One region of the Streptomyces capitiformicae genome, then DNA from elsewhere that is predicted to be linked to it. Evidence: riboswitches for the same ligand, from Rfam matches in the RefSeq annotation. Region 1 holds a riboswitch; the other holds the start of a gene.
The links. Region 1 has a riboswitch for S-adenosylmethionine ahead of thrC (threonine synthase). Riboswitches for the same ligand answer to the same signal wherever they lie in the genome.
Positions count from the first base shown of each region.

Region 2: another riboswitch for S-adenosylmethionine. It lies ahead of CES90_RS02775 (aminotransferase class V-fold PLP-dependent enzyme); the one in region 1 lies ahead of thrC (threonine synthase).

Region 1 covers NZ_CP022161.1:2,419,321-2,426,448, forward strand. Annotated here, with positions in the region: gene groL (chaperonin GroEL) at 1-1,592, opposite strand, end outside; partial or broken gene CES90_RS10640 (cold-shock protein) at 1,995-2,195, opposite strand; gene CES90_RS10645 (MoaD/ThiS family protein) at 2,658-2,933, opposite strand; gene thrC (threonine synthase) at 3,055-4,341, opposite strand; SAM riboswitch class I at 4,360-4,539, opposite strand; gene CES90_RS10655 (glucosyl-3-phosphoglycerate synthase) at 4,686-5,630, shown strand; gene CES90_RS10660 (alpha,alpha-trehalose-phosphate synthase (UDP-forming)) at 5,916-7,128, shown strand, end outside.
Region 2 covers NZ_CP022161.1:637,903-645,030, reverse strand. Annotated here, with positions in the region: gene qcrA (cytochrome bc1 complex Rieske iron-sulfur subunit) at 1-942, shown strand, start outside; gene qcrB (cytochrome bc1 complex cytochrome b subunit) at 939-2,579, shown strand; gene trpD (anthranilate phosphoribosyltransferase) at 2,742-3,806, shown strand; SAM riboswitch class IV at 4,102-4,218, shown strand; gene CES90_RS02775 (aminotransferase class V-fold PLP-dependent enzyme) at 4,354-5,715, shown strand; gene CES90_RS02770 (peptidase inhibitor family I36 protein) at 5,849-6,274, shown strand; gene CES90_RS02765 (glycerate kinase family protein) at 6,246-7,128, opposite strand, start outside.

The DNA.
Region 1 (7,128 bases):
CCACCGGCGGGCGCGGCGGCCTTCTCCGGCTTGTCGGCGATGACGGCCTCGGTGGTGAGGAAGAGCGCGGCGATGGAGGCGGCGTTCTGCAGAGCGGAGCGCGTGACCTTCGCCGGGTCGATGATGCCTTCCTTGACCAGGTCGACGTACTCGCCGGTCGCGGCGTTCAGGCCGTGGCCGGGGGTGAGGTTGCGGACCTTCTCCACCACGACGCCGCCCTCGAGGCCGGCGTTGACGGCGATCTGCTTCAGCGGGGCCTCAAGGGCGAGCTTCACGGCCTGGGCGCCGGTCGCCTCGTCACCCTCGAGCTCCAGCTTCTCGAAGACCTGGGAGGCCTGGAGCAGGGCCACGCCACCACCGGCGACGATGCCCTCCTCGACGGCCGCCTTCGCGTTGCGAACGGCGTCCTCGATGCGGTGCTTGCGCTCCTTGAGCTCGACCTCGGTCGCGGCACCGGCCTTGATGACGGCCACGCCGCCCGCGAGCTTCGCCAGGCGCTCCTGGAGCTTCTCGCGGTCGTAGTCCGAGTCGCTGTTCTCGATCTCGGCGCGGATCTGGTTCACGCGGCCCGCGACCTGCTCGGAGGAGCCGGCACCGTCGACGACGGTGGTCTCGTCCTTGGTGATGACGACCTTGCGGGCGCGGCCCAGGAGGTCCAGGGAGGTGTTCTCCAGCTTGAGACCGACCTCCTCGGAGATGACCTCGCCGCCGGTGAGGATGGCGATGTCGTTCAGCATCGCCTTGCGACGGTCACCGAAGCCCGGGGCCTTGACGGCGACGGACTTGAAGGTGCCGCGGATCTTGTTGACGACCAGGGTCGACAGGGCCTCGCCCTCGACGTCCTCGGCGATGATCAGCAGCGGCTTGCCCGACTGCATGACCTTCTCCAGGAGCGGGAGCAGGTCCTTGACGTTCGTGATCTTGGAGTTGGCGATGAGGATGTAGGGGTCCTCGAGCACCGCCTCCATGCGCTCCATGTCGGTCGCGAAGTACGCCGAGATGTAGCCCTTGTCGAAGCGCATGCCCTCGGTGAGCTCAAGCTCCAGACCGAAGGTCTGCGACTCCTCGACGGTGATGACGCCTTCCTTGCCGACCTTGTCCATGGCCTCGGCGATGAGCTCGCCGATCTGGGTGTCGGCGGCGGAGATGGAGGCCGTGGAGGCGATCTGCTCCTTGGTCTCGACCTCCTTGGCCTGGTCGAGCAGCGCACCGGAGACGGCCTCGACGGCCTTCTCGATACCGCGCTTGAGGGCCATCGGGTTGGCACCGGCGGCTACGTTGCGCAGGCCCTCCTTGACCAGGGCCTGGGCGAGAACGGTCGCCGTGGTCGTACCGTCACCGGCGACGTCGTCCGTCTTCTTGGCGACTTCCTTGACCAGCTCGGCGCCGATCTTCTCGTACGGGTCCTCGAGCTCGATCTCCTTGGCGATGGACACACCATCGTTGGTGATCGTGGGGGCGCCCCACTTCTTCTCGAGGACGACGTTCCGGCCCTTGGGGCCGAGCGTCACCTTGACGGCGTCCGCGAGCTGGTTCATGCCGCGCTCGAGGCCGCGCCGCGCCTCCTCGTCGAACGCGATGATCTTGGCCATGTGAAGTGGTCCTCCCGGACTGGGGTGGATTGCTCCGGACCGTGCTGGCGCCCGCGACGGACGGCCTGCCTGCCTCGTGGTTCCTTGCCCCACCCGGCCTGCGGGCCTCACCGACCCGGTCCTCGTTGTCACTCTCACCTTCAGAGTGCTAACGCCAATGATTAGCACTCGACCCATGCGAGTGCAAGCGGCTCTCGGTAGTCAGCCGGTGATCCGCAGGTGAACGCGCCCCCCGCGCGCCCGGACGCGACCTCGCACACGACCGCGCACGCGCCCCCGCCCCCGCCCCCGCCCCGACACGGAGTCCGCACACACCAGAGGGCTCGCACCCCTGACGGGATGCGAGCCCTCCGAAGAAGAACGAAGAACGTCGCTGCGTTGAACCCGGCGCGTTACTTCAGCGGCCGCCAGTCGGACCATGTCCGCCTGCGGCCCCTTCTGACCCTGCGAGATCTCGAACTCGACCCGCTGGCCCTCTTCCAGGGTGCGGTAACCGTCCATCTGGATCGCGCTGTAGTGGACGAATACATCCGCACCACCGTCGACCGCGATGAAGCCGTACCCCTTCTCCGCGTTGAACCACTTGACGGTGCCCTGAGCCATGCCTAACTCCCCTATTACTGGCCCTTGCGCAGATCCGCACTTCGCGGATCCGGGTCAGACCTCACCCCCCAACGGTTGGGGGTGTGCGCCGGAACGCGTCGACCGCGGCTGAATGTATCTGTCCAACTGCCGTCTGCAACAGGTCAATCGGACGAGAAATCTGGACACGCGGGTTCGGGAATGTACGAACAATTCGCCCGAATTCAGGGCAAGTCGGGCTCCATAAAAGGAACGAAACACGCAAATGCCGTGCACACTTTGGCTACTTCACATAGGGCGTGCGGCGCGATCAGATATGCGCCCGGCATGAAATCACTACGGCGATCGAACCGGGTTCCCCAACTCTACCGCGCTCAACCATAGAGAATTACCCCCTCCGCTTCTCTCGCGGAGGGGGCAATTCGATGAACAGCGAGTAACCAGTGTTACCCACGGTTACTACCGGCGAGTACTGAACGAAGGTCAGCCACCCGCGACAGCCGGGATGATCGAGACGCCGGCCCCATCCGGGGTCGCCGTCTCCAGCCCCTGCTCGAACCGGACATCATCGTCATTCACGTACACATTCACGAACCGCCGCAACTTGCCCTGGTCGTCCAGAACCCGGGCAGCGATCCCGGTGTGGTTCTTCTCCAGATCGGCGATGACCTCGGCGAGGGTGGCCCCTTCGGCCTGAACCTCGGCCTGACCACCGGTGTAGGTGCGAAGAATGGTCGGGATGCGGACATTGACGGACATGACTTGTGACCTCCGGGGAGTGCGGCGAACCTAAGGGGCGCGGGGCGGTATTGAATGCGCGGCTGCCGCCGCGTGGGCGCGACAAGCCCCCACCTGCCCGCAGCCGAACGACTAGCAGCTCTTACGCAAGACCAGCCTCACGGAACGACTCAAGGTTGGGACGAATCGTCGCAGTAAGCCCGGTCCCGGCCACCGCATCCAACGTCTTGAGCCCGTCACCCGTGTTGAGAACGACCGTGGTGAGAGAGGGATCAAGAACCCCGCTCTCAATGAGCTTCCGGGTCACACCGACGGTCACCCCGCCCGCGGTCTCCGCGAAGATCCCCTCCGTCCGCGCGAGCAGCTTGATCGCGTCCACGATCTGCTCATCGGTCACGTCCTCGACCGCCCCACCGGTGCGCCGAGCGATATCGAGAACGTAAGGACCATCCGCCGGGTTGCCGATCGCGAGCGACTTCGCGATCGTGTCCGGCTTCTGCGGCCGTACGACGTCGTGGCCCGCCTTGAACGCGACGGACACCGGCGAGCAGCCCTCGGCCTGCGCACCGAAGATCTTGTACGGCTTGTCCTCGACGAGCCCGAGCTTGATCAGCTCCTGGAGCCCCTTGTCGATCTTCGTGAGCTGCGACCCGGAGGCGATGGGCACGACGAGCTGGTCCGGCAGCCGCCAGCCGAGCTGCTCGCAGATCTCGTACGCCAGCGTCTTGGAGCCCTCGGCGTAGTACGGCCGCAGGTTGACGTTGACGAAGCCCCAGCCCTCGCCGGCCGGGTCGCCGATCAGCTCGGAGCAGAAGCGGTTCACGTCGTCGTAGTTGCCCTGGATACCGACGAGCTCGCCGCCGTAGACCGCGGCCATGACGACCTTGCCCTGCTCCAAGTCGTGCGGGATGAACACGCAGGAGCGGAAGCCGGCGCGGGCGGCGGCGGCGCCGACGGCACCGGCGAGGTTGCCGGTGGAGGAGCAGGAGAGCGTGGTGAAGCCGAAGGCGCGGGCGGCCTCCAGTGCCTGGGCGACGACGCGGTCCTTGAAGGAGTGCGTCGGATTGCCGGAGTCGTCCTTGACGAACAGCTTGCCGGCGTCGACGCCGAGCTCACGCGCGAGGTTGTCGGCCTTGACGAGCTGGGTCCAGCCGGGGTTGATGTTCGGCTTGTCGGCCACGTCGGCCGGGACGGGCAGCAGGGGGGCGTAACGCCAGATGTTCGCCGGGCCGGACTCGATCTTCTTGCGCAGCTCCTCCGTGTCGTACGCGGAGAAGTCGTACGCGATCTCCAGCGGCCCGAAACACTCCTCGCAGGCGAAGACCGGGCCGAGGGGTACTTGGTGACCGCACTCGCGGCAGCTCAGGGCCGCGGCGGAACCGAGGTCGACGGTGGAGTTCGTGGAGCTTGCAACAGTCTGCACAGCCATGTGAGGCGAGGCCCTTTCTCCTCATCTTCCTCACGACGCATCTCGCCGTGAGACGGATTTGGCACCTTCCCTAGCCGGGAGCCTCGCGGTGCGAATCGCCACGTGCGTCACGCGCCTGTGGCAGTGATCGCTACGAGACCGGCTGGAGGGTTGCCGGGGCTTCATCGGGCCGTATCCCTCTGCCCCTCTGGATGAGCGGTATTTGGTTGTATACGCAAACGACCCTCGACATGCGATGGTCATCAGCGTTGTCCAAGACTGTAACCGAAGGCCACGACAGTTGAGGGAGCCGTCCGAACCGCGAGACGCATCACACCGCTCACACCGCAGAGGAGCCGCGCACTGTGCTGAACGAAGTCGAGCGCTGGCTGAGCACCCGCTCCTGGTCCGTGACCGACCGCCCGCTCCACAAGATCATGGCCGCGAAACGGGCCACCGGCCAGACGGTCAGTGTCGTCCTGCCCGCGCTCAACGAGGAGGCGACGGTCGGCGAGATCGTCGCGATCATCCGCCACGACCTCATGCAACAGGTCCCGCTCGTCGACGAGATCGTGGTCGTCGACTCCGGTTCCACCGATCGAACGTCCCAGGTGGCCGCCGCGGCTGGGGCGAAGGTCGTCCACCGCGACGAGATACTCCCGCGCATCCCGACCGTGCCCGGCAAGGGCGAGGTCCTGTGGCGCTCGCTGCTCGTCACGACCGGCGACATCGTCTGCTTCGTCGACGCGGACCTGAAGGAGTTCTCGTCCGACTTCGTCTCCGGGATCGTCGGCCCCCTGCTCACCGACCCCGGTGTCGACCTCGTCAAGGCGATGTACGACCGCCCCCTCGGCTCTGCCGCCGGCCAGGGCGGCCGGGTGACGGAACTGATGGCGCGCCCCCTGCTGAACATGCACTGGCCGCAGCTCGCCGGTTTCGTCCAGCCACTCGGCGGCGAGTACGCGGCCCGCCGCTCCCTGCTGGAACAGCTCCCGTTCCCCGTCGGCTACGGCGTGGAGTTGGGCATGCTCGTCGACGCCCTGCACCTGGTCGGCCTCGACGCCCTCGCCCAGGTCGACGTCGGCGTCCGCAAACACCGCCACCAGGACGGCCAGGCCCTCGGCCGTATGTCCGCGGCCATTTACCGCACCGCCCAACTGAGGCTGGCCCGCGGCCACCTCATCCGTCCGGTGCTGACCCAGTTCGAACGAGGCGAGCAGGGCTTCGAGCCCCGCACGCACTCGGTGGACATGGAGGAGAGGCCGCCGATGGTGGAGATCGCGGAGTACATGAAACGAAGGGCCGCGTGATGAAGGGGGCCGAGCTGTGAAGTGACGGCTGCGGGTGGTTTGTGGTTGCTCGCGCAGTTCCCCGGCGCGCCTGAAAGACACGGCCCTGCGGGCCGACAAGCACGGGGCGCAGCCCCTGCTTTTCAGGGGCGCGGGGCTGTATCGATATGCGGCTCCGCCGCGGGGCGCGACAAGCCCCACCTGCCCGCACCCGCCAACGCACAGGCACCCCTCACCCCGCTGGGCACCGGCATCCAGCCCAACCCGTACGTTTGCCCACCGAACCCCTTGGCTAGGTTGAGCCCTATGGCATCAACGCAAGGTGCACAGATCCTCGTCGCCTCCAACCGCGGCCCCGTCTCGTACACCCTGGACGTGGCAACCGGCGAAATCACAGCGAAGCGCGGTGGTGGCGGCCTCGTGTCGGGCCTTTCCGCGATCGACCCGGACGCCGGCGCGGTATGGGTCTGCTCGGCCCTCGGCGCCGGCGACCGAGAGGCCGTACGGCGAGGCATCGGCGAGCCCGGCGTACGGATGCTGGACATCCCCGCCGACGTGCACCACGACGCGTACAACGGCGTCGCCAACTCCACGCTGTGGTTCGTGCACCACATGCTGTACCAGACCCCGCTGGAACCGTCCTTCGGTGCCGAGTTCCGCGCGCAGTGGGCGGCGTACGAGTCGTACAACCACTCCTTCGCCGAGGCGCTGGCGGAGGAGGCGGCGGACGGCGCGGCGGTGCTCATCCAGGACTACCACTTGGTCCTCGCGCCCCGGATGCTGCGCGAGCTCCGCCCCGACTTGCGGATCGGCCACTTCTCGCACACCCCGTGGGCGCCGGTGGACTACTTCCGGCTGCTCCCCGACGACATCGCCGCGCAGGTGCTGAGCGGGATCCTCGGCGCCGACCGGGCCGCGTTCCTCACCCGGCGCTGGGCGGACGCGTTCACCGAGTGCTGTCACGCCGTGCTGGGCCCCGGGATCCCGTCCGGCACCAGGATCGGCGTACACGGACTCGGCGCCGACGCGGACTTCCTGCGCGCCCGCGCCCACGAGGCGGACGTCGACGCACGCATGGTCGCGCTGCGGGAGCAGATCGGGACGGCCCCGGACGGCACCCCACGCCGCACGATCGTCCGCGTCGACCGCACGGAACTCTCCAAGAACATCGTGCGGGGCCTGCTGGCGTACCGGCAGCTCCTCGACGACCAGCCCTCCTGGCGCGAGCGCGTCGTGCACGTCGCCTTCGCCTACCCGTCCCGGCAGGACCTCGCCGTGTACCGGGAGTACACGGCCGAGGTCCAGCGGGTCGCGCACGAGATCAACGAGCGGTACGGGACGCCGGGTTGGACCCCGGTCGTCCTGCACGTCAAGGACGACTTCGCACGGTCCCTGGCGGCGTACCGGCTGGCCGACGTGGCCCTCGTCAACCCCATCCGGGACGGTATGAACCTCGTCGCCAAGGAGATGCCGGTCGTCTCCGACGAGGGGTGCGTGCTGGTGCTGTCGCGGGAGGCGG
Region 2 (7,128 bases), 1.8 Mb from region 1:
GAGCACCGGATCCAGGACATCGACGAGCGAGCCGCCAAGCGGTCCGAGCGCACGGTCGCCCTGCTGTTCACGGTGTCGATGCTGTCCACGATCGCGTTCATCGCCGCGTACGTGGCGATCCCCGTCGACAAGGCGATCTACGTCTGGCCGATCGGTCACATCAGCGCGCTGAACTTCGCGCTGGGCATGACCCTCGGTCTGGCCCTGTTCTGCATCGGCGCGGGCGCGGTCCACTGGGCCCGCACCCTGATGTCCGACGTGGAGATCGCCGACGAGCGGCACCCGATCGAGGCCTCGCCCGAGGTCCGCGCGCAGGTCCACGCGGACTTCAAGCAGGGCGCCGCCGAGTCGGTGATCGGCCGTCGCAAGCTGATTCGCCACACGATGCTCGGCGCGCTGGCCATGGTCCCGCTCGCCGGTGTGGTCCTGCTGCGCGACCTCGGTCCGCTGCCCGGCACCTCGCTGCGGCACACCACCTGGGCCAAGGGCAAGAAGCTCGTCAACATGAACACCATGGAGCCGCTGCGTCCCTCGGACGTCGCGGTCGGGTCGCTGACCTTCGCCATGCCGGACGGCCTGAACGAGCACGACCACGACTTCCAGAAGAACATCGCCAAGGACGCCCTGATGATCATCCGGCTCCAGCCGGGCGACATCAAGGACAAGCGCGAGCTGGAGTGGTCGCACGAAGGCATCGTGGCGTACTCGAAGATCTGCACCCACGTGGGTTGCCCGATCTCCCTGTACGAGCAGCAGACGCACCACGCCCTCTGCCCCTGCCACCAGTCCACCTTCGACCTCGCCGACGGCGGGCGGGTCATCTTCGGCCCTGCGGGTCACGCTCTTCCGCAGCTGAGGATCACCGTCGGTGAAGACGGCTACCTCGAAGCGGTCAGCGACTTCGAAGAGCCCGTCGGTCCTGCCTTCTGGGAGCGCGGATGAGCACTACGACCACCACCGAGGCGCGCGACAAGCGCGGCAAGGCACCGGCCGGCGAGCGAGTCGCCGACTGGGCCGACGGCCGGCTCGGGATCTACTCCCTGGCCAAGGCCAACATGCGCAAGATCTTCCCCGACCACTGGTCGTTCATGCTGGGCGAGATCTGCATGTACAGCTTCATCATCATCATCCTCACGGGTGTGTACCTGACGCTGTTCTTCCACCCGTCGATGAACGAGGTGGAGTACCACGGCTCCTACGTCCCGCTCCAGGGACAGCTGATGTCCGAGGCGTTCAACTCGACCATGCACATCTCCTTCGATGTGCGCGGTGGTCTGCTGATCCGGCAGATCCACCACTGGGCCGCGTTGGTCTTCCTCGCCGGCATGTTCGTGCACATGATGCGCGTGTTCTTCACCGGCGCGTTCCGCAAGCCGCGTGAGATCAACTGGCTGTTCGGCTTCCTGCTGTTCGTCCTCGGCATGTTCACCGGCTTCACCGGTTACTCGCTCCCGGACGACCTGCTCTCCGGCACCGGTGTCCGCTTCATGGAGGGCGCGGTCCTGTCCGTGCCGATCGTCGGCACGTACCTGTCGTTCTTCCTCTTCGGCGGCGAGTTCCCGGGCGGCGACTTCGTGGCCCGCTTCTACTCGGTCCACGTCCTGCTGCTGCCGGGCATCATGCTCGGTCTGATGGTGGCGCACCTGATCCTGGTCTTCTACCACAAGCACACGCAGTTCGCGGGCCCCGGCAAGACGAACAACAACGTCGTCGGTATGCCGCTGCTTCCCGTGTACATGGCGAAGGCCGGAGGCTTCTTCTTCCTGGTCTTCGGTGTCATCGCGATCATCTCGGCGATCGCCACGATCAACCCGATCTGGACCATGGGTCCCTACCGTCCGGACCAGGTGTCGACCGGCGCCCAGCCCGACTGGTACATGGGCTTCTCCGAGGGTCTGATCCGTGTCATGCCGGGCTGGGAGATCAACTTCTGGGGTCACACGCTCGTCCTGGGTGTGTTCATCCCGCTGGTGATCTTCCCGCTGGTCCTGGTCGCGATCGCGGTCTACCCGTTCATCGAGTCCTGGGTCACCGGCGACAAGCGCGAGCACCACATCCTGGACCGCCCGCGCAACGCCCCGACCCGTACGGCCTTCGGTGTCGCGTGGATCACCTGGTACATGGTTCTGCTGATCGGTGGTGGAAACGACCTCTGGGCGACCCACTTCCACCTGTCGATCAACGCCATCACCTGGTTCGTCCGGATCGCGTTCTTCGTGGCCCCGGTCCTCGCGTTCATCATCACCAAGCGGATCTGCCTCGGCCTGCAGCGCCGGGACAGGGACAAGATCCTGCACGGTCGCGAGACCGGCATCATCAAGCGCCTGCCGCACGGTGAGTTCATCGAGGTCCACGAGCCGCTCAGCCAGGAGCAGCTGCACACGCTCACCGCGCACGAGCAGTACGCGCCGGCCGAGATCGGTCCCGCGGTCGACGAGAACGGTGTCGCCCGCAAGATCACGCGCCGCGAGAAGCTCCGGGTCAAGCTCAACAGGGGCTACTACGGCGAGGACAGCCAGATCGCCAAGCCCACCGTCGAGGAGTACAAGGAGATCACGAGCGGCCACGGCCACCACTGATCGCCTGCCGGCCTGATCGCCGGCTCGCTTCGCCACACCACGGTCGAAGGGCCCCCGTCCGATCTTCGGACGGGGGCCCTTCGCCGTGCGTGGAGCTGGATAGGGTGGGGTTCACACTGTTCTGATCCATGTCTGTGATCTACGACACTCAGGAGCGGCCTTATGAGCGCTGTGACCCCCGCTGGAGGCGACACCGCGGCGGGCCGTTCCTGGCCCGAGGTGCTGAACGCGCTGCTGTCCGGGCGCGACCAGGACGCCGGCGCGACGTTCTGGGCGATGGACCAGATCATGCGCGGCGAGGCGACGGACGCGCAGATCGCCGGGTTCGTGGTGGCGCTGCGGGCCAAGGGCGAGACCGTCGAGGAGATCACCGGGCTGGTGCGGGCGCTGTACGAGCACGCCAACGTCATCGAGGTGTCGGGTAAGACCGTCGACATCGTCGGTACGGGCGGGGACGGCGCCAAGACGGTCAACATCTCCACGATGTCGTCGATCGTCGTCGCCGGTACGGGGGCGAAGGTCGTCAAACACGGCAACCGGGCCGCTTCGTCGGCGTCCGGTGCGTCCGATGTGCTGGAGAAGCTCGGTGTCAATCTGGAGCTGACGCCGAAGCGGGTGGCGGAGGTCGCCGAGGAGGCCGGGATCACCTTCTGCTTCGCGGTGAAGTTCCACCCGGCGCTGCGGCATGTGGCCGCGGCGCGCGGGCAGTTGGGCATCCGGACCGTGTTCAACGCGCTGGGGCCGCTGGCCAACCCCGCGATGGTCAAGGCCCAGGCGGTCGGTGTGGCAGACCCCCGTATGGCGCCGATCATGGCCGGTGTCTTCGCCGAGCGCGGCAACTCGTCGCTCGTCTTCCGGGGCGACGACGGTCTCGACGAGCTGACCACGACGGCCACGTCCCGGGTGTGGGTCGTACGGGACGGCAAGGTGACGGAGGAGTCCTTCGATCCGCGGGATGTGGGGCTGGATCTGGTGCCGGTCGAGGCGTTGCGCGGGGCCGACGCGTCCTACAACGCGGATGTCGCGCGGCGGTTGCTGGGTGGGGAGACCGGGCCGGTGCGGGATGCGGTGCTGTTGAACTCGGCGGCGGCGCTGGTGGCGCTGGAGCCGGGGGCAGGGACGCTGGCGGAGCAGCTGCGGGGTGGCATGGAGCGGGCCGCCGAGTCGATCGACTCGGGGGCGGCGCGGACGGTCCTCGAACGGTGGGTCGCGGCCACCAACCGGTAGCGCCCCCGCCGCCCCTACCCGTCCCATCCCCAGGGGCTGCGCCCCTTCGACCCCCCCGGGTGCCTTTTCGGGTGCGGGTGGGTGGTGGGTTGCTCGCGCAGTTCCCCGCGCCCCTAAAAGACGAAAAGCACGGGGCGCAGCCCCTGCTTTTCAGGGGCGCGGGGAACTGCGCGACAAGCCCCCACCCACCCGCACCCGCCAAACCACGCCAACTTCCCGAGCTATGAGGCGCCCTTGTTCCGGTATCCGGACAGGAGTTGCGCCGCGGCGATCACGTCACGTACGTTCTTCGTCAGGTCATGAGTGACAGCCACAAGGCCCCGGCCGGCTGTCCGGCAACCCTCCGTCCGTGGCGGGGTGCCCCGGGTGAAGACCAGGCCGTGGGCAGCGAGGTCCTCGGCAAGCGCGGTCGTCGAGGAGCCTTCCGTGAGCAAGCGAATGCGATAGGGCCGCAGAGCCCCGCCTCCGCACACCCCTTTTCCCCTCACCGCCGCAGAGCCATGTCCGCTCGCCGGTGAATTCCGCCTGCCTTCACGGGAGTTCCGCCATGTCTGTCTCCACCCTTGCCGCCGACCAGTCCGTTTGCACCCTGCTGCCCGTTCTGGGTCGGGATGTCACCGTCCCGCTCGTCACCGGCGGCGAGGTCACCTACGCCGCGCTCGACTACGCCGCCAGCGCCCCCGCGCTGCAGCGGGTGTGGGACGACGTGGCGGCGTACGCCCCGTACTACGGGAGCGTGCACCGGGGCGCCGGGTACCTGTCGCAGCTGTCCACCGACCTGTTCGAGAACGCCCGCCGTACGGTCGCCGAGTTCCTCGACTGCCGGGAGGACGACCAGGTCGTGTTCACGCGGTCGACCACCGACTCGCTCAACCTCCTCGCCGCCGCTTTGCCCGCCGACTGCCAGGTCTTCGTCTTCGAGACCGAGCACCACGCCTCGCTGCTGCCGTGGCGCGACGCGCGGGTCACCTACCTCGACGCGCCGCGTACGCCCGCCGAGGCCGTGGCCACGCTGGAGCGGGCGCTCGTCGACCGTGACCCGCACGGCCCCGCCCTCGTCTGTGTCACCGGTGCGTCGAACGTCACCGGCGAGATCTGGCCGGTGCGTGAGCTCGCCGCCGCCGCGCACGTGCACGGGGCGCGGATCGTGCTCGACGCCGCTCAGCTGGCGCCCCATCACCCCGTATCGGTACGGGAGTTGGCTGTCGACTGGGTCGCGTTCTCGGGGCACAAGCTGTACGCGCCGTTCGGGTCGGGCGTCCTCGCCGGGCGGGCGGACTGGCTCAGCGAGGCCGAGCCGTACCTGGCCGGTGGCGGCGCCTCCCGCAAGGTGGCCCGGCGGGCCGACGGCGGGGTCGACGTCGAGTGGCATGTCACCGCCGCTCGGCACGAGGCCGGCTCGCCCAACGTCATCGGCGCCTACTCCATCGCCTCCGCCTGCAAGGCCCTCACCGAGGCCGGGTTCGACACGCTGGTCGCGCGTGAGCAGTACCTGATCGACACCGTGCGCGCCGGTCTCGCCGAGGTGCCGGAGGTGCGTGTCCTCTCCCTCTTCGGGGACGACGCCCCGCGTGTCGGCGTCATCTCCTTCGTCGTCGACGGCTGGAACAGCTCCCACTTCGCCGCCGCCCTCTCCGCCGAGTACGGCATCGGCGTACGCGACGGTCTCTTCTGCGCCCATCCCCTGGTCCGCACGCTGCTCGGGAGCGCCCCGGAGGCCCAGGGCGAGTGCGGTGCCCCCGAGGCCGCGCCCGGTGAGAAGTCCCTCAACGCGATCCGGGTGAGCTTCGGGGCGGGTACGCCCGACGAGCACGTGGAGCGGTTCGTGGGCGCCGTCAAGGAGTTGGTGCGGCAGGGCGCCAAGTGGGACTACCGCACGGTGGACGGGCGTTGCGTACCCGCTGTCTGAGCTGTCTGAGCTGTCTGAGCTGTCTGAGCTGTCTGATCCGCGGACATTGGCTCAGGGGACATGTGTTCGGGGAAGAGGGGGGTGGCTAGAGTGATCGGTCGGTCCGGTGGGCCGATCACCAGGGGGAGAGCAGATGACCAACGGGAAGAATCGGATAGGGGTGTTCGCGGCCGCCTCGGCGATGGCGGCGGCCGCGGTGCTGTCGGGCGGCGGGACTCAGGCGCGGGCGGCCGAAGCCGGTGAGGTGGCGGCGTCCGCGAAGAGGGACTGCGTCCAGGGGCATCTGTGCCTGTGGGGCAAGAAGGACTTCAAGCGGGGCCAGGGCGCGTGGTCGGTGAAGGCGACCGACAGCCACAGGTGCGGCAAGGGCGTGTGGAAGCCGCGCGACCCCAAGCGGTTCGCGCGCTCGGTGTGGAACCGCACCACGAAGGTCTGGTACGGGAAGACCGAGAGCGGCGCGGAGCGGCAGATCGTGCGCAAGACCGGAATGTACGGGTCGCTCATCGGCTCCATCCCCAAGCCGGCCTCGATCACACAGTGGTGCTGGAAGAAGAAGTGAACCGCGGGGGGCCGCCGGGCGACGCGTAGGACCTCGCCTCCGTCACCCGCGCCCCCAACAACACCATCCGCAGCGCCCGTTCGGTGGCGTCCGTGAGGAGTTCGCTCGCGCGGAAAATGGCCTCGGCGAGAGCCATCGGCGCGGGCAGGATGCCGGTGTACGCGTCCACGCCCGGCACCTCGTGCGCCCCCTCGCCCAGGGTGCCCGCGAGGGCCAGGACCGGCCGGGCGTGCAGCTTGGCCCGGCGGGCCACTTCGGCGGGGACCTTGCCCCGGGGAGTCTGGTGGTCGAGGGCGCCCTCGGCGGTGATCACCAGGTCGGCGCGGGCGAGGCGGGCGTCGAGGTCGAGATGGGCCAGGAGGACGTCGAAACGGGGGAGCAGCCGGGCTCCCAGGGCGGCCAGACCGGCGCCGAGACCGCCGGAGGCGCCGGTGCCGGGGCCGTGGCGGAGGTCGGTGCCGACAGGGGCGAGGTCGCGAGTGAGCACGTCCGCCCAGTTCTCCAGCGCGGCGGACAACTCCTCGACCTGCGCGGGCGTCGCGCCTTTCTGCGGGCCGAAGACACGGACGACGCCGCGTTGGCCGCACAGCACGTTGAACGGGTTGCAGGCGACGAGCAGTTCCACGTCCTTGAGACGGGGGTCCAGAGCGGCCGGGTCGATACGGCTCAGCCGGGTCAACTCCCTTCCTCCCGGAGGGAGTTCGTACCCGTCCGCGTCCAGCAGCCGCGCACCCAGCGCCTGGAGGGCACCGGCACCGCCGTCCGAGGTGCCCGAGTCGCCACAGCCGACCAGGATCCGCCGTACACCGGTGTCGAGCGCGGCGCGCATCAGCTCACCGACGCCGTACGTGGTG